2 regions of the Polaromonas sp. LjRoot131 genome follow, and region 1 is predicted to be linked to the other one. Evidence: riboswitches for the same ligand, from Rfam matches in the RefSeq annotation. Region 1 holds a riboswitch; the other holds the start of a gene.
The links. A riboswitch is a leader RNA that binds a small molecule or an ion and turns the genes downstream of it on or off. The one in region 1 is predicted to bind glycine.
Positions count from the first base shown of each region.

Region 2: it holds a riboswitch for glycine, as region 1 does, so the genes downstream of both, gcvT (glycine cleavage system aminomethyltransferase GcvT) here and ACSQ27_RS12505 (D-amino acid dehydrogenase) in region 1, are expected to answer to the same signal.

Region 1 is NZ_CAXUPF020000002.1:427,000-430,391, reverse strand. It holds gene ACSQ27_RS12520 (alpha/beta fold hydrolase) at 1-156, shown strand, start outside; gene ACSQ27_RS12515 (hypothetical protein) at 153-650, shown strand; gene ACSQ27_RS12510 (GrpB family protein) at 665-1,198, shown strand; glycine riboswitch at 1,393-1,501, shown strand; gene ACSQ27_RS12505 (D-amino acid dehydrogenase) at 1,603-2,922, shown strand; gene ACSQ27_RS12500 (DUF1737 domain-containing protein) at 2,992-3,201, shown strand; gene ACSQ27_RS12495 (DinB family protein) at 3,198-3,392, shown strand, end outside.
Region 2 is NZ_CAXUPF020000001.1:392,811-396,202, forward strand. It holds gene gcvH (glycine cleavage system protein GcvH) at 24-389, opposite strand; gene gcvT (glycine cleavage system aminomethyltransferase GcvT) at 428-1,588, opposite strand; glycine riboswitch at 1,655-1,756, opposite strand; glycine riboswitch at 1,778-1,891, opposite strand; gene ACSQ27_RS01880 (hypothetical protein) at 2,246-2,803, opposite strand; gene ACSQ27_RS01885 (TRAP transporter large permease) at 2,880-3,392, opposite strand, start outside.

The sequences.
Region 1 (3,392 bases):
ACCATCACCCCCAGCCGGCTGCGCGCGCGCGACCCTGCCTTCTGGGGCGGCGCCTGGCTGCCGAATTCGCGGGTGGTGGACCTGGCCACCGGCCACGACCCCATGGTGACCGAGCCGGCGGCGCTGGCGCATATCCTGCTGGAGTGCGCTGAATGAAGGCGGTGGGCCGACGCGGCTTTACGGCCGCGCTGGCGGGCAGCCTGGCGCTGCCCGCACTGGCATGGCAGGCGCGGATACCGGTCAAAGTCGCCACCCTGCCTGTGCCGGCTTCACTGCCTCAAGCAGCCCGGTTGGCCGAGAAACAAGGCGGGCCGCTGGTGCTGCTGGTCAGCCTGCCCGGTTGCCCTTATTGCGAACTGGTGCGGCGCAACTACCTTCTGCCCGCGCGCAATGAATCCGGCCTCGAGGCCTGGCAGCTCAATATCAACGACAACAGCACGCCGCTGACCGGCTTCGACGGCAAGACCACCACGGCGGCGGCATGGACCAAAACCTGGAAGGTGAGCTTCACGCCGACGGTGCTGTTCCTGGGCCCCGAGGGCCAGAAGCTGGCCGAGCCCCTGGTGGGCGTGGCAGTCCCGGATTTTTACGGCGCCTACCTCGAGGAGCGGCTGGAGATGGCGCGCACGGCGCTTTTCGCGCTGCGTTAGGAGCTGCTGACGCCATGACGGAACAGGAGTCGCTGCAGGCCGCCATTCACGAGGAAGTGGCGCTGCGGGCTTACGACCCGCGCTGGCCCGGCCTGTTCGAGGCCGAGCGTGAACGGCTGCTGGCGCTGTTTCCCGATGATTTCATCGCCGTCGAACACATCGGCAGCACGGCCGTGCCGGGGCTGGCGGCCAAGCCGGTGATCGACATCCTGGCCGGTGTGGCCTCGATGGCGGCGGCCAGGGCGCTGGTGGCGCCGCTGTGCGCGCAGGGCTATACGGCATCGGCCGAATTTAACGCCTCGCTGGTGGACCGCCAATGGTTGATGCGCTGGGCCGGCGGGCATCGCACGCACCACCTGCACCTGGTGGTGCATGGCGGCGAGGTGTGGGTACAGCGCCTGCGTTTTTGTGATGCGCTGCGCGCGGATGCTGCGTTGGCGGCACGTTATGCGGCGCTCAAGGCGGACCTGGCGGCCCGGTACCCGAACGACCGTGAGGCCTATACCGAGGGCAAGGCCGCGTTTGTGCGCGCTGTGTGTGAAGGCTGAACGCCCATACTGCAGCCTACTATTAAGCCGCTGAATCAGCCCGCTGGACCTGTACTGGACGCCGGATTCGCGTTTCGCAAATGAAGCTTCGATGGTAAATTCAAACCGTTCAAGCAGGAGAGCGCTGCCCCCAAGGGGCGGCCACCGAAGGCGCAAACTTCCATAATCGCTCAGGTCCCGTACTGCCCGGAAACACACAGCCGTCTGGAGAGACGCCGCATGCAAGGTGCGGTGCACCGAAGGAGCAAAGCCGATGCGCGAGCAGCGGCTGAATCTCTCAGGTACCAAGGACAGTGGAAGCGGCCGCAAGCCTGCGATGGCTTGGCGGTTGCCATGATTCTTCTTTGATTCAAGCACCCCCAGGCATTGCGCTTGCGCAACGTCAGTTCTGCTTGAAAAAAGGAATCGCCATGAAAGTCATGGTTTTGGGTGCAGGTGTCACGGGGGTCACGACGGCCTGGTATCTGGCGCAGCGCGGGCACGAGGTCACGGTGATCGAGCGGCGCGGCGCGGCCGCGATGGAAACCAGTTTTGCCAACGGCGGGCAGATTTCCGTCAGCCACGCGGAGCCTTGGGCCAACCCGGGCGCACCACTCAAGGTGCTGCAGTGGCTGGCGCACGAAGACGCGCCGCTGCTGTTCCGGCTGCGCGCCGATGTGAACCAGTGGCTGTGGGGCCTGGAGTTTTTACGCAACTGCACGCCGGCGCGCACCGCGCAAAACATCCGGCAGATCGTGAACCTGGGCATGTACAGCCGCGGTGCGTTGCAAAAACTGCGTGCAGAGCTGGGCCTGCAGTACGACGCGCAGACCCGGGGCATCCTGCACTTCTATACCAGCCAGGCCGAGTACGACGCGGCGCAGGAGCCGGCGCGCATCATGCGCGAGCACGGCTGTGAGCTTGACATGAAAACCGCCGAGGAATGCGTGGCGATTGAACCCGCGCTGGCCCAGTGCCGCGCCAGCATCGCCGGTGGCAGCATGACGCCCAGCGACGAGTCGGGCGACGCCCAGGCCTTCACCGCCGCGCTGGCCGCGCGCTGCGAACAGGCGGGCGTGAAGTTTCTCTACAACACCACCATCCTGGACGTGCAGGCCGCCGGCGGCCGGCTGGACGGCGTGCAGGTGGCCAGGGGCAGCGGCGAAGCGGGCGGGCGCGTGGAGACGCTGAAGGCCGACGCCTATGTGATGTGCCTGGGCGCTTTCAGCGCGCCCTGGGCCAAGCGCCTGGGCCAAAGCCTGCGCATCTACCCGGCCAAGGGTTATTCGGTGACGCTGCCGGTGATCAACGAGGCGGCGTCTTACCAGGTGAGCCTGACCGACGACGAGTACAAGCTGGTGTTCTCGCGCTTCGGCAAGCGCCTGCGCATCGCCGGCACGGCGGAGCTCAACGGCTACAACACGGACTTGAACCTGGTGCGCTGCCAGGCCATCGTGCGCCGCGTGCAGCAGCTGTTCCCGGAGATGACGGACGGCGAAGGCGCGCAGTTCTGGACCGGCCTGCGGCCGGCAACGCCGAGCAACGTGCCTTACATCGGCAAAAGTAAAACCTCCAACCTGTTCCTCAACACGGGCCACGGCACGCTGGGCTGGACGCATGCCTGCGGCTCGGGTGCGGCGATTGCCGACATCGTGAGCGGGCGTGTGCCGGAAGTGGATTTTGCGTTCACCGGTATGCCGGCGCCAGGCCGCGCCATGGCCTTGCCGGGCATGGCCAAGGCCTGAGGGCGGCGCTCATGCAGCGTTTGAACGGACACGGTAATATCGCCCTCCGTTCATTCGCCGCTTGCCGCCATGACATCACCCGCCACCACGCCGCCCGACGGCCTTCCCGCCTATCGCCTCCTCACGGGTCCCGATGACGCGAGTTTCTGCCACCGGGTCAGCGAAGCGCTGGCGCTGGGCTATGCACTCTACGGCTCGCCGGCGGCGACCTTCAATGGCGAGCGGGTGATCGTGGCGCAAGCGCTGCTCTGGCCTTCGGTGCGGAGCGACAAGCCATGAGCGCCCCCTTGAATACCGCCACCCTGCAGGCCATGGCAGATTTCCCGAACCAGCTCGAGCAGTTCTACGCGGCCATTCCCGAAAGCCACAGCCACTGGACGCCGCCGTCATGGGACGGCATCCCGAGCGAGACTTTTTCGGCGCTGGGCCAGGTCTGCCACGTCAGGGACATCGAGATCGACGGCTATCAC
Region 2 (3,392 bases), on a different contig from region 1:
ACAGAGAAAAGGATAGTAAAAAATCAGGCCGAGAAAGCCGTGTAGCGGGTCTCGTCCATCAGCGCGTCAAGCTGCGATGGGTCGGACAGCTTGATCTTGAAGAACCAGCCGGCGCCCATGGGGTCGCTGTTGGCCAGCGACGGGTCGTCCTTCAGGGCTTCATTGATGGCCGTCACTTCGCCGCTCACGGGCATGTAGACGTCGGCGGCGGCTTTCACCGACTCGACGACGCCGGCGGTTTCCTTCTGCGCGAAGGTCGTGCCCACGGCGGGGAGGTCCACAAACACCACGTCGCCCAGCGCATCCTGTGCATGCACGGTGATGCCGACGGTGGCGATGTCGCCTTCAATCTTGAGCCATTCGTGGTCTTCGGTGTATTTGACGGTCATGAGAATCTCCAGGGGTTAAGGGGTGGGGACGGCAGGGGTCAGCCGCGGAAGTAGCGGTTGGGGACAAAAGGCATGGCCGCGACTTCCATGGGCACGGGTTTGCCGCGCACGATGGCGTTCACGCGGGTGCCCAGGGCGGCGAATTCGGGTTTCACATAGCCCATGGCGACCGGCTGGTTGATCGTGGGGCCCAGCAGGCCGCTGGTGACTTCACCGATTGAAGCGCCGTCGGTGCTTTGCAGTTCGGTGTGGTCACGCACGGGCACGCGCTCCAGCGCCACCAGGCCCACGCGCTTGCGGGCCAGCGTGGCGGGGTCGGCCAGTTGCGCCAGGATTTTGTCCGCGCCCGGGAAGCCGCCGGCGCGCGCGCCGCCCGTGCGCCGCACTTTTTGCATGGCCCAGTTGAGGCTGGCTTCGACCGGGGTGGTCGTTGTGTCGATGTCGTTGCCGTAGAGGCACAGGCCCGCTTCCAGGCGCAGCGAGTTGCGCGCGCCCAGGCCTATGGGCTTGACCTCGGGCTGGGCCAGCAGCGCGCGCGCCAGCGTCTCGGCTTGCGAGGCGTGCACCGAAATTTCAAAGCCGTCTTCGCCGGTGTAGCCGCTGCGCGTGAGGAAGCAGTCGCAGCCCGCGACGCTGAAGCGCCCGCCGGTCATGAACACCAGCTTTTCAACACCTGGGGCCAGGCGCTGCAACGCGTTGACGGCCTGTGGGCCCTGCAGTGCCAGCAGCGCCATCTCGGGCATGGGGATGACCTGGCAGCGCGAGCCGATTTTGGCCTGGATGTGCGCGATGTCGCCTACCTTGCAGGCACCGTTGACAATGACGAAGATGTCGCCGCCATTCGCGTAGTCGCGGTTGAAGAACATCAGGTCGTCGATGATGCCGCCTTCGTCGTTGAGCAGCAGGCCGTAGCGCTGCTTGCCGGCGGGCAGGTCGATCACGTCGACCGGGATCAGTGATTCGAGCGCCGCCGCGGCGTCGGCACCCACCAGGCGCAGCTGGCCCATGTGCGACACGTCAAAGAGGCCGGCGGCCTGGCGCGTATGAAGGTGTTCGGCCATCAGCCCTGCGGGGTATTGCACCGGCATGGAATAGCCCGCGAAGGGCACCATGCGCGCGCCAAGCTCCACATGCAGGTCGTGCAGCGGCGTTTTCAGCAGGGTTTCAGGTACGGCGGAAGAGGTGGACGAATCGGACAAGACATTCTCCGGGGGGGGCAAACAGGTTCATGGCCCTGAGAACCTGAACAGGTTCTCATCCCATGGGCTGCCCCTGCTGTCCACTTTACCTGAGAGATTCACCCGGCGATGCGGATTTGCTCCTTCGGTGGGTCGTCTTGAAAACGGCCTCTCTCCAGTAGGGAACGCCTTGCCGCGTGGTGCGCCGCAGGGCGGTTGCCAGTCCTTTTGCCTGAGCGTTCAGTGCACCAAAAAGGGTTGCCCCGGGGTGTACGTGCGCCTTCGGCGGTTTTCGCTGGGAAAACTCTCTCCTGACCCCGCCGAGTGTAACTTAGGCCGCCCCCAAGACCCTCCCGGCGATGCTGGCCAAGTCTTGCGTCCTGTTCTTCTGGGAGAGGCGGGGTGAGGGCCGCAGCCTTCAACACGCGCAGCGAAATATCAGGCGCCGACAGCCCCCATCCCTGCCTTCCCCCAGCGGGGGAAGGAGCAAAACCAAAAGACACGACTGCAGCGCACCGTTTCTTTCTTACTCCCTCTCCCTCTGGGAGAGGGCAGGGGTGAGGGCCGCGGCTCATGCATGAAAACTTGGGGTATTTGCGCCGCCGGCCCTCACCCCAACCCTCTCCCCAGGGGGAGAGGGGGTAAAACCTCAGGGGTTTGGTCGCGGCTCTCAGGTCGCTACGCCACGATGTCTATGTGCTGCGGCAGCAGCATGGCGATGCGCTCGCTGATGGAGTCGGCACGCTCGTGGCCCGCGATTTTTTCGATTTCTTCGATCATTTCGCGCGAGGCGGCCAGCATGCTGTCGCGGTCCTTGGCGTTGCGCAGCGCTTCGCGAAAGCGCTCGGCCATCACCGGGTCGCGCCGGGCGAACATGCGCTCGCAGATGTCGAACAGGAACATGCGGGTGGTGGCGAGCGAGCGCTTGCCCTCAAACTGGTCGGCCGACACCTGGATGGCCTGCGTGGTTTCGGGGCTCGGGAAGTTCTGCAGCTGGGCGGGTGTGGGTTTGGGAGCGGGCGCCGGTGCGGACGTTTTGCCCGGGTGCGCTTCCAGAAAGCCATCGCGCAGCAGGCGCAGGGCGATAGCCTCGCCGTCGCCGTCAAACAACGGGCGGAAGTCCTGGGCGGACTTGCTGCCGTCGGCCATCAACAGCAGGGTGCGCTCGCGCTGGCCTAGCGTTCTCACGCCGGGCTTGAGCTCGGCGCGGGCACGGTCGGTTTTGTGGAGCTGCATGGGATTTCATCCTGAAATGAAAACCCGAGCATGCCGGCCCGGCGTGACAGCTTCGTGAATCCCCTTCGGGACCGGGCTATTTGGCGTAAACCAGGTCGCGCAGGCCCAGCGAGAGTTGCGGGACGTAAGTGATCACCATCAGGCAAGCCAATATGACCGCTACAAAGGGCAGCAGGTGCGTCACGATGCGGTCCAGCGAAATTCTGGCGACGGTGCAGGCCGCGAACAGGTTTACGCCGAAAGGCGGCGTGATCATGCCGAGTGCGAGGTTGACCACCATCACCAGCCCGAAGTGCACCGGGTCTATGCCGAAATGCACCGCCACCGGCGCCAGGATGGGCGCCAGCACGATGATGGCGGCGCTGGTCTCGATGAACATGCCGATGATGAACAGCGCGGCGTTGACGCCCAACAGGAAGAGGGCGGGCGACTTCAGCACCTCCTGCAGCCAGTGGCCTATGGCGTCCGGCACGCCGGCGCGGGTGATCAGGAAGGCGAACAGCCCGGCGTTGGCGATGATGAACATGATCACGGCGCTGGAAATCACCGACTTGCGCAGGATGACGTAGAGGTCCGCCAGCTTGATCTC